DNA from 3 places in the Enterococcus sp. AZ126 genome. Region 1 is predicted to be linked to each of the others. Evidence: riboswitches for the same ligand, from Rfam matches in the RefSeq annotation. Region 1 holds a riboswitch; each other region holds the start of a gene.
What was found. Region 1 has a riboswitch for magnesium ahead of IGI43_RS03005 (phosphatase PAP2/LCP family protein). Riboswitches for the same ligand answer to the same signal wherever they lie in the genome.
Positions count from the first base shown of each region.

Region 2: another riboswitch for magnesium. It lies ahead of mgtA (magnesium-translocating P-type ATPase); the one in region 1 lies ahead of IGI43_RS03005 (phosphatase PAP2/LCP family protein).
Region 3: another riboswitch for magnesium. It lies ahead of IGI43_RS14500 (LCP family protein); the one in region 1 lies ahead of IGI43_RS03005 (phosphatase PAP2/LCP family protein).

Region 1 covers NZ_JBIOSB010000001.1:615,841-620,940, forward strand. Annotated here, with positions in the region: gene IGI43_RS02990 (hypothetical protein) at 36-302, opposite strand; gene IGI43_RS02995 (HdeD family acid-resistance protein) at 334-861, opposite strand; gene IGI43_RS03000 (diaminopimelate dehydrogenase) at 1,041-2,012, opposite strand; gene IGI43_RS03005 (phosphatase PAP2/LCP family protein) at 2,106-3,677, opposite strand; M-box (ykoK) riboswitch at 3,922-4,088, opposite strand; gene IGI43_RS03010 (ABC transporter ATP-binding protein) at 4,260-5,100, opposite strand, start outside.
Region 2 covers NZ_JBIOSB010000001.1:817,756-822,855, forward strand. Annotated here, with positions in the region: gene hemW (radical SAM family heme chaperone HemW) at 1-798, opposite strand, end outside; gene mgtA (magnesium-translocating P-type ATPase) at 982-3,642, opposite strand; M-box (ykoK) riboswitch at 3,760-3,930, opposite strand; gene IGI43_RS04055 (LysR family transcriptional regulator) at 4,508-5,100, shown strand, end outside.
Region 3 covers NZ_JBIOSB010000001.1:3,085,313-3,090,412, forward strand. Annotated here, with positions in the region: gene IGI43_RS14490 (DUF4809 family protein) at 1-39, shown strand, start outside; gene IGI43_RS14495 (DUF4303 domain-containing protein) at 83-580, opposite strand; M-box (ykoK) riboswitch at 845-1,013, shown strand; gene IGI43_RS14500 (LCP family protein) at 1,189-2,103, shown strand; gene IGI43_RS14505 (FAD-dependent oxidoreductase) at 2,265-3,599, shown strand; gene IGI43_RS14510 (helix-turn-helix domain-containing protein) at 3,589-5,061, shown strand.

The DNA.
Region 1 (5,100 bases):
GAATGAATAGCTGTTTTGACTCATTTTATTTTCTATTACTCGTTGATTGCTAGAATTTGTGCCAAGTATCCTTTTACAATTTGCTCAGATTCTTCTTCGTTGTATTCTTTATAATAATTGATTTCATGTAAAATTCGTTTCACTTCATATATTGCTTTTTTCTCTTCGAACCAAAGTTTCATACTTCGTCTTTTACTCGTTTCTTCGTTTTCTTTTATATATTCTACTTCCACATCCAGTATTTCTATAATTTTTGCAATGCGAGCAATCACTTCAAATTCTTTATTTTCATTATATAGCATGGTTTTGATACTCCTTTCAATTTGGCGCATTTTAATTTTTGTTCATTGCATATTTCAATCTGGTTATTCCAAATAATAAAAAACTAATCCCAATCCAAAAGATAAGTGTCAAGGCTGAGATTGTAGGATTAAATAAAAAAAGAAAGCCGATGATTATCCCTAAGCTATTTACTACGAATAAGGAGTTTCGATAAACAGTGTTTAACTCTTTTGCCTCAACTATTCTAAAGCAACGTATGCTAAAAAAAAGAATCAACCAAGTAGCAAAGGCAAATGGTAGTACAAACATTCCCAGTGTCAAATGAGAAAAAAAGAAGGTACCAATTAAAAGATCAATGATTCCGATCAACGCAATCAAATTAGAATAATAACCACTCCATTGTTTCATATTTTTATCTGAATAAAGTTCAAATATTCCTTTTAGAATGAGGACGATTGAAAAGAATATAACGAGTAGTCTTAAAACGGTTACTGGGTTTTCAAAAGTAAATATGGCTAGTCCAATAAAGCTCATTCCAAGAATAAAAGAACCAATCTTACCGTATTTGATCCAAGCCATATGTCTGTCCTTTCTTTTTTATACATTGATAACGGCTATACTAACTTCATATTCTTAGTATAGAGGATAATGAGCTTGTTATTCTTTCACATCCTGTCGCATGATACGAAATAAAAAAAAAGAATAGTAAAACAAAACTTATTAGGTTTTGCTTTGCCATTCTTTTTTATCTTTTAGACTTATAATAGTTCTCTTCTTAATTCCTCATCTGTCTGATTAGAGAGGTACTTAGGCGCAATATCAAAAACTGTATAAGCACCAAATTGTTTTTCCTTAGACAAACGAACACACGCTCTAGCATAAGCTACCAGTACACTTGCGGTAAATTCAGGATTACTTTCAAGTTGTAAATTATATTCGATCACTTGTTTCGTCTTTTCATTCGTTCGCCCAGTATGCAAAACTGTTCCCCCATGCGGCATGGTCTTGTGATCACGATCTAGCTCATCTTTTGAAATAAAATGAACCTCAGTATCATAATCAGCAAAATAGTTAGGCATCGAAACAATTTCCTCATAGATCTTTTCTTCAACTGCGCCTGTTTCAAGTACAACAAAACATTCTCTACTATGTTTATCTCGAGTTGTCAAATTTAGTTGTTCACCCGATTTCAATTTTTCGATGACTTCACTATTTGGAATCGTATATTGAACAGCATCTGCTACGCCTTTTATTCGTCTTAATGCATCAGAATGTCCTTGGCTAACGCCTTTTCCCCAAAAAGTACTCGTCTGTCCAACCGGCAAAATACTTTGTGCGTATAAGCGATTCAAACTGAATAACCCTGGGTCCCAACCAGTTGAGATAATTGAGGTTGTTTGATTTTCTTTAGCCACTTGATCTATTTTTGCAAAATGTTCAGGTATTTTAGCATGTGTATCAAAACTATCAACAGTATTAAATAACTGCGTCCATTCAGGGGTTTGGATCGGTAAATCAGTTGCTGATCCCCCACACAATATACAGACATCGATCTCAGCTTTTTTATCTTTGAGTTGGTCCATAGTAAACGCTTGACCTCCTTGTGTTTGGACTGTTTCAGGAGCTCTTCTTGTAAAGATGCCGACTAATTCCATATCTTTATTTTGTTTTATAGATAGTTCAACGCCACGTCCCAGGTTCCCGTACCCGATAATCGCTATTTTTATCATACTTACATTCCTCCACTTCTATATGTCAAATTATATCAAAAGTGAAAGTCATTTGACAATCCGAAGTTGAATACGTTCCATTCCTATAGGGAATTACTCTAAATTCAATTGTGTTTTTAATTGTTTGATAACTTTTTCTTTTTCTTCTTCTGGAATGCTTTGATAAGAAATACCTTCTTCACCAGTATACCCATCTCCTGTAAAACCTTCCCCTTGCATTTGGTAACTTTCGATGTTGTCTAGGGCTTTTTGATAATTTTTCATCAATAACATCATTTGATCCAATGTCATATCTGTTTGTCCATTGTCACCAATGACATCCAATAACTCTTGGTAACGAAAAACACTCTTCATTGACATCAATTCTTTCGTCAACTGAATCGTTACTTCCCGCTGTCTCTTTTGTCTGCCATAATCACCTAAGGGATCTTCATAGCGCATTCTTGCATACTGTAATGTTTCCCAGCCACCTAAATGTTGTTCTCCTTGTGGATAATGAATTCCTTCTGCGTCAAACTCAAAATCATTATTCACTGTGACACCACCCACAGCATCACTCAATGCAGCTAAACCATCCATGTTGATAACGAAATAATGATTGATCGGGATATCTAAATAATGCTCGACCGTATCGATCATCATTTCATCACCGCCAAATGAATGCGCATGATTGATTTTATCATACACACCCTCTTTTCCAACAATCTCTACATATGCGTCTCTGGGGATACTTGTAATTGTCGTCTTTTTTAATTGATCATTGACGGTCACAACCATAATCGTATTGGCCCGAAAATCCGTTTTACGCTTTGAATCATTTGCGATACCTAGTAGTAAAAAACTAACAGGTTCACTATTTCCGAGTTTTACAGGTTTGGTTTCTCGGTTCAGTGGTTGGTATATTTTATCGGCTGTTTTTTGAACATTTTTAAATACGGAAGCTCCATAGGCAGAAGCTCCAGCAACGATAAGTAACACGAATGTCAGAACACCTAAAATCGTTCTTTGTATAAATCTTTTTTTAGCATCTGATGTCGAAAATTCTCTGTTGATATAAAACTTATAAAGACAAATATAGGAAAGATTCACCCATGCAAAGCTTAATGAAAAACCTGCAATCACATCGCTTGGATAATGAACTCTTAAATAAATTCGACTTAATCCAATTAAAAGCACATAAATGATCAAGGCAATCTTTATCTTTTTGTATTGCTTTGGATAAATCGTTTGTGCAATCAAAATAATTGAACACGCCAAACACATAGCTAAAAGCGAATGACCGCTAGGAAAACTATAAGAGGTTCTTTCTGCTAATTGATTCACATTAGGTCTTGGTCGAGCCACCAGATGTTTAAATATAAATCCAAATGCACTCACCACGAAAACATTGCTGATCATCCAAAATGCCAGTAATGTTTTCTTTTTTCGCCAAAGAGTAAATGCTACTATCAAGCTTATAATAAAAATCGGCCCGATTGTCGCAGTTTTAGCGAATAAATTTACAATAGTTGTCATTGTCTCATTTGGTTTCCAATTAAATTGATAGATCGCTGCATCTAATTGATTAAACCATGGAACATTCTGAACAACTAAAAAGGTCAATGCTGAAAATAGTAAGATACTCAAAATAGCAGGGGTAATTTTTTTTTCTTTCAACGTATACATGTCATAAATCCCTTCATTCTTATATTAAATAACATTGTTAGCTCAAAGTCAGTATTTACAACACTAATAAAAAACGCTGTAACTCACTTGCCTTGCAAATAAAAGCATGAGTCCAGCGTTTTTTCGTCAAACTACACTCTTGAAAACACAAGCAGATAATAAGACGTTACACAATTAGTAAATCAAGTCCATATTTACCAAAAGAAAAAAGCCAAACATTTTTTTCCTAAGACGTTTGACTTTCAATCAATCTCATCGTCTGAGTTTTAGCACTATACAACGTAAAGAAAATTCTTAGCTATTTTATGAAAAGCCTTAATTCGACAATTCCTGTTTTACACATTGGCGTCTTTCGACGTTTCTGCGCAATAGCTTATGTTTGTATAGGAGCCTCACCTAACAAGGTTATTTATCTATTTAATTTACTAAATAATACCGTTAGAAAGCATTTTTTTCAAGTTATTTTTAGCGTCTTTATTTTTTCTTAATTTAAATCCAAGGGAATTTAGAAAATGTCATTCTATTGCATAAAAAGAAACGACATCAAAATAGTTTTGATCGTCGCTTCTTTTTAACTATATTTTACTCATCTACCTCTTCAAACTGTGAGTTATAAAGTGATGCGTAGTAGCCATCTTGAGCAAGTAATTCTTCATGTGTTCCTTGTTCTTTAATATCACCGTCTTGCATGTAAAGAATTTTATCTGCATCTTTGATCGTTGATAAACGATGCGCGATAACGAATGATGTACGACCAGCCATTAAGTTATTCATCGCACCTTGAATCAGTCCTTCTGTTCTTGTATCAACAGAGGATGTTGCTTCGTCAAGTATCAAGATCGGTTTGTCAGCTAAAATTGCACGAGCAATGGTCAAAAGTTGTTTTTGACCTTGAGAGATATTTGAAGATTCTTCATTCAACTCCATGTCATAGCCGCCAGGTAATGTTTGGATGAAGTGATGAACGTGTGCAGCTTTGGCCGCTTCATAAACTTCTTCATCTGTTGCATCTAAACGACCATAACGCAGGTTTTCCATGATAGTTCCTTTAAATAACCAAGTATCTTGTAATACCATCCCAATATTTTTACGCAAATCTGCACGGTTAAAGTCTTTGATATTGTGTCCATCGATTTTGATCGCACCAGAAGTCACGTCGTAAAAACGCATCAATAATTTAACCATTGTTGTTTTACCAGCTCCAGTTGGTCCAACGATGGCAACTGTTTGGCCTGGATCGACATGTGAACTAAAATCATTGATGATGATTTTATCAGGTGTGTAACCAAAACGAACATGTTCAAAGTCAACCATTCCTTTTGCTTTATCGATTTTGACTGGATTTGGAACAGTTTGATCTTCTTCATCTTCTTCAAGAAATTCAAAAACACGTTCTGCTGCTGCAGCCATTGATTGAAGCAAG
Region 2 (5,100 bases), 200 kb from region 1:
ACCATAGTAATGGTCATTATTCCAATAGACCAAATTGTGCTGGCTTTCTTGACCTTTTAAAGCAAAGTTACTTACTTCATATTGATGACGTCCTGCTTTTTCCATCGCAAGGATCGTTTCTTCAAACATTTGCGCTTCAACTTCCTGATCAGGTAATTGTAAGCGACCTTGACGTACCCAATTCATAAACATTGTTTTATTTTCTAAAATCAGTGAATACAATGAATAATGAGGTAAATCAAGCTCGATTGCTCGTCTTAAAGTGTCTCTAAATCCTTCTAATGTTTGGCCAGGTAATGCATAAATCAAATCAATACTTACATTCAAGAAGTCTTCTTTTTCTAAAAATTTCATTGTATCATAGACATCTTCAGCCGTATGTTTGCGACCAATTTTTTTCAAAAGCTGATCATCAAATGTTTGAACACCCATTGATAAACGGTTGACTCCATACTCTTTCATCACCTGTAATTTATCTTGTGTTAAATCACCCGGGTTTGCTTCCACTGTGAATTCATTTCCAGCTTCTATCGGCAAAAGTTCACGTACGCCTTTTAACAACACAGCCAATTGATTAGCCGATAAAGACGTTGGGGTTCCACCACCTATATAGATTGTTTTGGTATCTTTGCTTGGATATTGCTCTTTTGTCAAACGAATTTCGGTCAAAAGACTTTGGATATACTCATCTACTGGCTGACCTTCTAAAAAAACTTTATTGAAATCACAATAATAACAAATGTGTTCACAAAAAGGGATATGTATATATGCTGAAATGCTCGTTGTATCATTTTTCACTGTTTTTATTCCTCCAATTTGAAAGTCCTCTACTCTATTATATCTGTATATAAAAGACCCACTTCATCTTACCATATTCAATCATATAATGTTCTAATTTGATTCAATAAATTCACTATTTAATGTACAAAAAAAAGACACCTTGGTTCATTCCTAGAATCCAAAGTGTCCTAAAATTTCCGATTAAAGTAACTCTTGATATTTTTTCATATATATTTTTTTGATTACCGTTACTAAAAGTAAATACGCAATGATCGTTGGTATTAAATAGAAAAAGTAATTTCCTGGTAAAGGTGCAAATCCAATCGTTGCGCCTAAATTGGTAAATGGTAAAATTGTACCGCCTAAAATTCCAATTGAAGTGACCAGTGTCAATATACCTGATGCTCTACTTTGAAGGAACGGGATCTTTGGTGTTCTTAAAACGTGAAGCACCAACATTTGTGACCATAAAGATTCAATGAACCAACCTGCATGGAAAATCGCAATAAACAATAATTGCTTATCTGCTGTTAATGAGAAAAAGCTGCCACCCAAAATTGTTGGACAAATTATGAAATACATAAATAGATAAGTGACAATATCAAAAATAGAACTGGTCGGTCCAAACCATCTCATGAAAGAACCAATTGATTTTGCTTCCCATTTTTTTGGTTTTTCCACATATTCTGCATCGACATTATCCCAAGGTACAGACATACATGATGTATCATAAATTAAGTTTAAGAAAAGAGATTGAATCGGCGCAACTGGTAAAAAAGGTAAGAAGATGCTTGCTGGAATAACAGAAAATACATTACCAAAATTGGAGCTTGCAGTCATTTTGATATATTTCATGGTATTGCTAAATACTCTACGACCTGATATAATTCCTTGCTCTAAAACCATCAAATCCTTTTGTAATAAAATAACATCTGCCGATTCTTTTGCAATATCAACGGCCGTATCTACAGAAATGCCTACATCTGATACTTTCATGGCTCCAGCATCATTAATACCATCTCCCATAAATCCAACTGTTTGATCATTTTTTTTCAATGCTTTTACGATTTTTGTTTTTTGGTCTGGCGTTACTTTCGTAAAGATATTGTATTCAGTAACGATTTTTTCTAATTCAACTTCAGATAACTTACCTATTGCTGAACCATTGATCATTCTTTCAGTTCCCAGACCAACCTCTTTACAGACTGAACGTGTGACTAATTCATTATCTCCAGTTAAAATTTTTACAGAAACACCATTGTTTTTCAATGCTTTGATTGCCGCTGCCGCTGTTTCTTTTGGAGGGTCTAAGAATGCTAAATATCCTTGTAAAACCAACTCTTTCTCGTCTTCTACAGAATAATCATCTAGTTGATTATTGACTTTTTTATCAGCAATGGCCAATACTCGTAAGCCATCTTCATTTAATTCTTTGACTGTTTTTAGTACTTGTTTTTTTATCTCTTGCGTGAGTGGAATAATATTTCCCTGCTGGTTAATGTAAGAGCATGCTTGCAGCATCTCTTCTACTGCTCCTTTGGTGATTAATAGGCTTCGATTGGATCTTCTATCTTTAACAACCACACTCATTCTTCTACGATTAAAATCAAAAGGAATTTCATCTATTTTAAAATAATCTTCTTCGTCAATGGATAATTCTTTCGATGCTGCTTCAATAATCGCTTTATCAATCAAATTTCGTAAACCTGTCTGAAAGAAACTATTCAAAAACGCAGAATGCAATATTTCATGATCCTCTTGACATGAAGTGTTGTAATGGTACTCAAGAATAACCTTATCTTGCGTTAGTGTGCCCGTCTTATCCGTACACAGAATATCCATAGCGCCAAAATTTTGAATCGCATTGACGTTTTTCATGATCGTTCCTTCTTTGGCCATATCTCTAGAGCCTTTGACTAAATTTGTGGTAACGATCATCGGCAGCATTTCTGGAGTAAGCCCTACAGCAGTTGCGATTGCAAACATCAGCGCTTCACTCCAATTGCCTTTGGTTATTCCGTTTATCAAAAATACTGCTGGCGTGATGACCATCATAAAGCGGATCAATAACCAGGTGGTTTTATTTACGCCTATTTCAAAACTCGTTTTTTTATCATCATCTGCTACATCTTGTGCTATTTTTCCAAATAATGTATCATCGCCCACACGAACAACTACACCAATCCCGCTACCACTCACAACATTGCTCCCTAAAAATAGTAGGTTTTCAAAATCCGTTTGACTGTTCCTTGTGGTCACGACATTTTTAACTTTCTTTTCAACTGGAAAACTTTCTCCTGTCATTGCAGATTGAGAAACAAACAAATCCTTGGCATGGATCAAGCGGAGGTCTGCTGGAATCATGTCGCCAGCTGAGAGCTTCACTAAATCACCACAAACAACTTCGTCCATCGGGATTTCCATTTCTTTATTTTCTCTAGTAACAGTTGCAGTAATCTGAATCATATTTTGCAGTTTGCTGACCGCATTACTCGATTTTACTGATTGGACTAATGTCATCGTGCCACTTAATAAAACCATGATCAACATGATCAAGACACCCACAAGATCTTTTTCACTTGGTTCCGCGTACACATATTCAGTAAAAAACGAGATAGTTGCAAGTATCATCAATACTACAGTGAACGGAGTGACATAAGATTTTATCACCGTATAAACCAATGATTTCTTTTTATCATCAGTGATTTTGTTTACACCAAATTGCTCTTTTGAGCGTTTTATTTCTCTAGCTTTTAAACCTTCCCACGAGGATGAAAAATTTTCCAGTACTTTATCAATCGATAGATTAGCTAATTTCTGATACGCTTTTTCATGGATCATGTTCTTCATTTCTTTTTGCATCTAGATTATCCTCTTTTCTTTTAGTTGAGTTTCGCTTTATCGAACTATCTTCCGATATGATAACCACATCCTTTCCACACAAAAAGAGCGCACTGAAAACTCAGCGCACTTCGCCATGAGTCTTCACATTCGTTGAGTTTTGGCACTATACAACGTAAAAAGCCTAAGCTTTTAGCTACCTTAAGAAAAGCCTTAATTCGACAGTTCCTGTTCTACCCATTGGCGTCTCTCGACATTTTTGGGCAGTAGCCTATGTTTGTATAGGAGCCTCACCTAACAAGAAGAATTACATCATCAGTTTAATGAATTATTATTTTTTTTGATAGACAAAAAAAGGAATAACGGTATAAGAATAAACAGATAGCCTATTGACTCATCTTTTTTTGTGATGACTTTACGAACGAAGATTTAAACTTCGTTTGTAGAAAATCCATCCTTCTTTTTACAAAAAAACTTAGCCTTAAAGAATCCGAATAAACGATAGATGCAGAAGTAACTCCTTCGAAAATAAGTTGAAATTCACAAAAAGGAATAGCACTATAAGTAAATCGTAATGGCTTAGATTTATCTTCAAGACTATAATAAATATGAATAAACGCTTATGTGCCAACCTCAACATATAAGCGATCGTTCGTCATTTTTATCAGAAGGTAATATCCTGATAGAAGCCTCTTCAATTGGTCTGCTACCAATTAAAGAGGCTCTTTTCCTGATTAATCCATAATAATTTATACTTGTTTTGAAAGTTCAATAATATACTATTAATTTTTTATATATTTTTTCTAAAAAAGAACTATTTTAACTAAAATTATTTTATCTTGTATATGATTAGAGTTTTTTTCACTCAAGTGAAGGAGATGAACGAATGAAATTAAAACATCTAGATTATTTTTTAGAACTATGTAAATACAAAAATTTTACAAAAACCTCAGAGGAATTAGGTATTTCTCAACCTTATTTGAGTACTCATATTCGTGAATTAGAATTAGAACTAAATGCTCGATTGATAACAAGAGGCCACAATACCAATGAATTAACGCCAGAAGGATTTGTTTTAAAAACAAGAGGAGAAACGATTTTTCAGGAATTTGAAATGGCTATTAAAGAAATAAACTTACTGGTTCATACTGGAGAGACTGCAAAGATTAAAATTGGGACTAATTTAGCTGACACTGATTATTTGATTGCTAAATTACTAACAGAATTCCGTAACTATTACCCGACTGTTTCACTTGAGTATAGTTATTACGAAAATTTAGAAGATGTGCTTGAAAAAAACGAAATAGATATCGCAATTGGTATTCTATCTGAAACAAACACGAAAATAATAAGTGATTTGATATTCTCTGAATCCTATGTCGTCTTTACGAGTAATAACAATCAACTGGCCCATTTGAATGAAATATCAGCCGATCATTTGAAACAAATTCCTTTGATAAACTATTCGAAACAGATTTA
Region 3 (5,100 bases), 2.5 Mb from region 1:
ACTCTTTTTTATGTAGAAGAATTGGATTTTAGTTTATAGAAAATTATACAAAACATACTGAGATTACAGGGTATGTTTTTCATTATTCTATTTGAAAAATTTCTAACATTCCAATTTTTTCAAATCGTTCTTGTGAGTCGGAAGGATTTTCGTTTTGATCACAGACTAATAGTTTGAAATCCTCTGTTTTTGGGATACGTTTGAATGTTTCACTATCAATGAAGAGAATCAGCTGCTGGCAAAGCCATTCAAGAACAGTTTCTATATCTTGTTCGTCCTCCACCCAATCGTCAAATAAATGGAGAGAAGCAAACTGTTGTGTCTCATCCCAATCGCTTGAATTGTATTTTATTTCTTCTAATTGTGATTTACTATGGCCTTTATTCGTATAATAGCTTGTTGTTTCTTGCCAAAGTTCCACAGTATTAAAGCAAAGATTGATTTCACCTTCTTCATGAATATTGCAGTTTAAAGCAAATGCGTAGAATGTTTCATCAGAATGATCTAATAAAAAGTTTTCGATGCTGTCTGTTAAAAAGTTGAAAAAGAATTCTTGTTGTTTTTCTAAAAAGTGTTCCATTTGTTCCCTCCAGGTATTCTGTCTTTTAAACATTGAAACAGATATCACTGGGAAAGTCTATCTAAAGTTGATTTTTATAGAGAAATCATTATTTTTTAAGAAAATGTAAAGATTCTTTATTCGAAAATGGTTGTCTTTATCGCCTTTTTCCATTGTAAGAGCGACTACAAAGTGATTTTTTTAATAACAGCGTTACGACTTTGATTAATTTATCCAAAATTTCATTTGACTTTGTGATACGATACGCTTATAGTTTATACTGAATTAAATACTTGTTAGGTGAGGCTCCTATATAAACACAAGCTACTGCTCAAAAATGTCGAAAGACAGGTATGGGTAGGACAAATTTCGTCGAATTAAGGCGTTTTTCAAAGTAGCTAAAAGTAATGCTTTTTACGTTATATAGTGCTAAAACTCAACGAAGAGAAGATATAGATACGTTGGAAATCCATGACCAGTGTCATGTGCTTAGTCCCTATAATCTAATCCCTTCGCTGAGTATTCTTAGTGAGGGATTTTTTCTTTTTACTCAAGAGCTACCCAGTTTCATAAGCGATACTCTAATTGGAAACAAGCCATTCAATTTTAAGTTTAGAAAGGAACAAATAATGAAAAAATCTGTGAAAATAGTGACGATTACCTTACTATCGATTCTTCTTGTGATTGTAAGTGCAGCCTGCTATGCTGCAGTCTCATTCCAAGCAGCAAAAGAAAAAAGTGAATCAAAACTTCCTACAATAAATAAAAATTTTACTGGTGATGAACAAACGAGTGATAAAGAGCTGACGGTTATGGTCATAGGAAATGATTCGAGGGATGATGATGAAGATCAAGGACGTTCAGATACGTTGATGGTGGCGCACTATGATGGAAAATCAAAACAGCCTAAATTGATATCGATCATGAGAGACAGTTATGTAACATTTCCTGATGGCGGACAAGATAAAATAAATGCAGCGTACGCATATGGTGGCGCGCAAATGACAAAAGATGTGCTGAAAACGAACTTTGATTTGCCAATCAATTATTATGTTGTTATGGATTTTAAAGAGTTTAGTGATATCATTGATGAACTTTATCCAAAAGGAGTTAAGATCGATTCTGAAAAAGATATTAATTTGGATGGTGTGGATATTCCTAAAGGAGAACAAACATTGCACGGAAATAGCTTATTGCAATACGCTCGTTTTAGAATGGATGAAGAAGGCGATTTTGGACGTATCAGACGTCAGCAACAAGTGATGGATGCATTAATCGCACAGTCTAAAGATTTGATTCCAATTTGGGAATTACCTCAAGTAGCTGGTAAGATGGTAGGGAAAATCGATACAAATGTACCAACTAGTTTATTGATTGATTTAGCGAAGGATTTCCTTACTGGAAAGGTAAAACCTTTAGAATCACTATCTGTTCCTGTCGAAGATTCATGGAACTTTAATGATTATACTGAATCAGGAAGCGTAATCGAACTGGATGAACAAAAAAATGCTGAAGCGATCAAAGCGTTTTTGAAAGCCAATTAAAACTTGATTATATAAATAAAATAACCTGTCTATTCTCTTTTAGAGGAGTGTATGGGTTATTTTTTTAGTACAAAAAAAATTAGTGTATTTCTATACGAATGGACAAGGCTTGTGCTATGCTTTAAGCAAACGTTTTATTCATTTAGAAGGAAGGTTTTACTGTGAAAGTTGTGATCATTGGTGCGTCATTTGCTGGAGTATCAGCTGCTTTGGCTATCAGAAAAAAATACCCTACTGCTAAAATTTATTTAATAGAGAAGCAGCAAACAATTGGTTACCTACCTGGTGGCATCAATCTTTACTTTAATGAAGCGATCGATCCTATCGAAAAGGCTCAGTTTATGTCAGAACAACATCTAATAGATCGTGATATTTGTTTGATGTTGAATTCAAAAGTGGTTAGTATGGATTCAAAACAACATATCATTAAATATGAAAAGAAAAAATCTGAATTTTTAATGTCTTTTGATAAACTGATATTGGCAACGGGTTCTAGTCAATGGTCGCAAAAGATTCTAGGAAGTGATTCGGAAAAGGTTTTAAAATATAAATTCTTACCTGGCGTTTTTAACGCAATCGAACGTTTGAAAAATAGTGATAAAGTAGCGTTGATCGGCGGTGGTCAAATTGGTGGAGAAGCTGCAGATACCTTGCTAAAAAAAGGAAAAGAAGTGCATCTCTTTGAACGTATGGACTATTTATTGTTTAAGTATTTTGATGAAGAGATGATCCAGCCTGTGCAAGCTGAAATGGTCTCTCGCGGTGTTGTTTTCCATTTTGATGAGACCGTTGAAAAAGTAACAGACACAAAAGCAGGACTTCTAATCGAAACAAAAAAGTCTCAACTATTATGTGACAGTGCTATTTTTGCAATGAATGTTCGGCCAAATTTAGATTATTTAGATGAAAATATTCAGACTCACACAGATCATACTGTGTTTGTAAATGAGTATTTACAGACATCTCAAGCAGATATTTTTGCAATCGGCGACTGCATCCAAGTACCCTATAGCTTATCGAAGGAATCCTTTTACATCCCACTGGTGAATAATGCTGTGAGAACAGGATTAGTTGTAGCTCAAAATCTGGTGGAGCCTACTACGCCATTTACTGGGTCGATTCGCACGATTGGGACAAAACTTGTTGATTATTATGTAGCAAGCACGGGTTTGACTGAAGCGGAAGGATCATTTCATGAACAGTCAATTTCTGTCGCCCATGTTCAGCAAAAAAGTTCTTTGTCTTCAGGATGTGAAAAAATTTGCGGAAAAATTATTTTTGAAAAAGAAAGCCATAAAATTCTAGGCGCACAGCTAGTTTCAAAAGCTGATATCTTAGAGAAAATCAATACCTTAGCGCTAGGAGTTCAAATGGGGCAGACGCTTGAGGAATTTTATCAAAAAGACTTTTTATATCATCCTTATTATTCTAATGTGATCGAGATCACGAATCAGCTAGGTTTTGAAGGTCTATGGAGCGTCGCAAATGAAAATTGAAGGATTGCTGGATAAAAAAGAAGCGAGAGAAGTTAGGATTTTAAAGAAAGTCATTTTAGCTGGCGGTCGTATTAAAGATACTGAATTAATTGATTATTTAGGCGTTTCAAAGGCTTCTTTTGAAAGTGATTTAAAGGAGCTAAGTTATTACTTGAAGCCTTATGATCAAGATTGTACGTTATTTTATGATGGACGATGGTTGGCCATTCAGATGTCGGATCAGTTTTCGATTAATAAAGTGTTAGATGACTATATTCGAGCATCAATCAAGTTTCAGTTGATCGATTATTTATTTCGTTATCGTGAATTTACTATTGCCCAATTGACGACTAAATTTATGATCAGTGAGTCTTCGTTATTTCGAAAAATCAAAGAACTGAATCAACTATTAAAAGAATTTGCTCTGAAAATTAGCAATGGTCAATTAAAAGGGGAAGAAATCCAAATCCGCTATTTTTATTTTCAAATTTATTGGTTTTTAACACCCTATGAGAACCATCAAGAGAAAACACTAACAGTTCAAAATTCGAGGATCATCGAGGCATTGGAAAAAGCGTTGGCTCTTTCTTTTGAAGAACATAGTAAATTAAAAATCAGTTTATGGTTGACAATAAGTAAGAAAAGAGTTTCGGTTCAACCAAAAATGTTTAAAGAATTATATCGCAAGAGTCAGGTGTATGAACAAGATCCTTTTTTCAAAACATTACGTTCGTTTGTTTTACGTTTTTTTAGTCGGTATCCACTTGAAATTGATGAAGAAGAAAGTCTACTGCATTTTATTTTTTTGATGAGTATGTCTGTTTTTTCGGAATCGGATTTTGCTGAGTATAATTTGATTCGAGGGAGACGTACACCTACATCATTAGCTGATACGTTTGTTTTGGAACATGTGATCTTATATTATCGTCCGCAAAAATTTTTCCCTGAATTGGAAAAGAAGATTCTATATTATTTTTCACAGATCCATAGTCGATTGTATTTTTTTAAAGGTGAACTGGAATTGTTCGATCGTGAGAATATTTGGCAAAAGGAACAAAATCTTTCTAGTCATCAACTGGCGGATTTTTCTCGTGTGCTTTTAGAGAAAAGTTTAGACTGTTTTGGGCAACGTTATGAAACGAACAATAGCTTATATGAATGGTCGCTTGTAAAATATCTCAGTGTGTTGGCAATCATTGATTTTGAAATTGTTGGTGAAACGCGAATTGGGATTGATTTGAAGATGGACCATTTATATAAAGAGGTAATGACACAGGTCTTAGTCTTGAGTTTGAAAAATTTGAATGGGTTAATGATCGAACCTTATAATCCCAAAAAAACGTATGATTTGATGATCACAAATGTTATGAGAGCAAATGCTTATCGTGCTGTCAAAGAGGTTTATGTTTTATCAGAATTGGGTTCAGCTTATGATATTAATCAAATTAGAATGAAGATCCGGGAACTACATAAGGAAAGATGAATTAAATAAAAAGGTCCAAAAGTAAAATGAGAGTTGTTT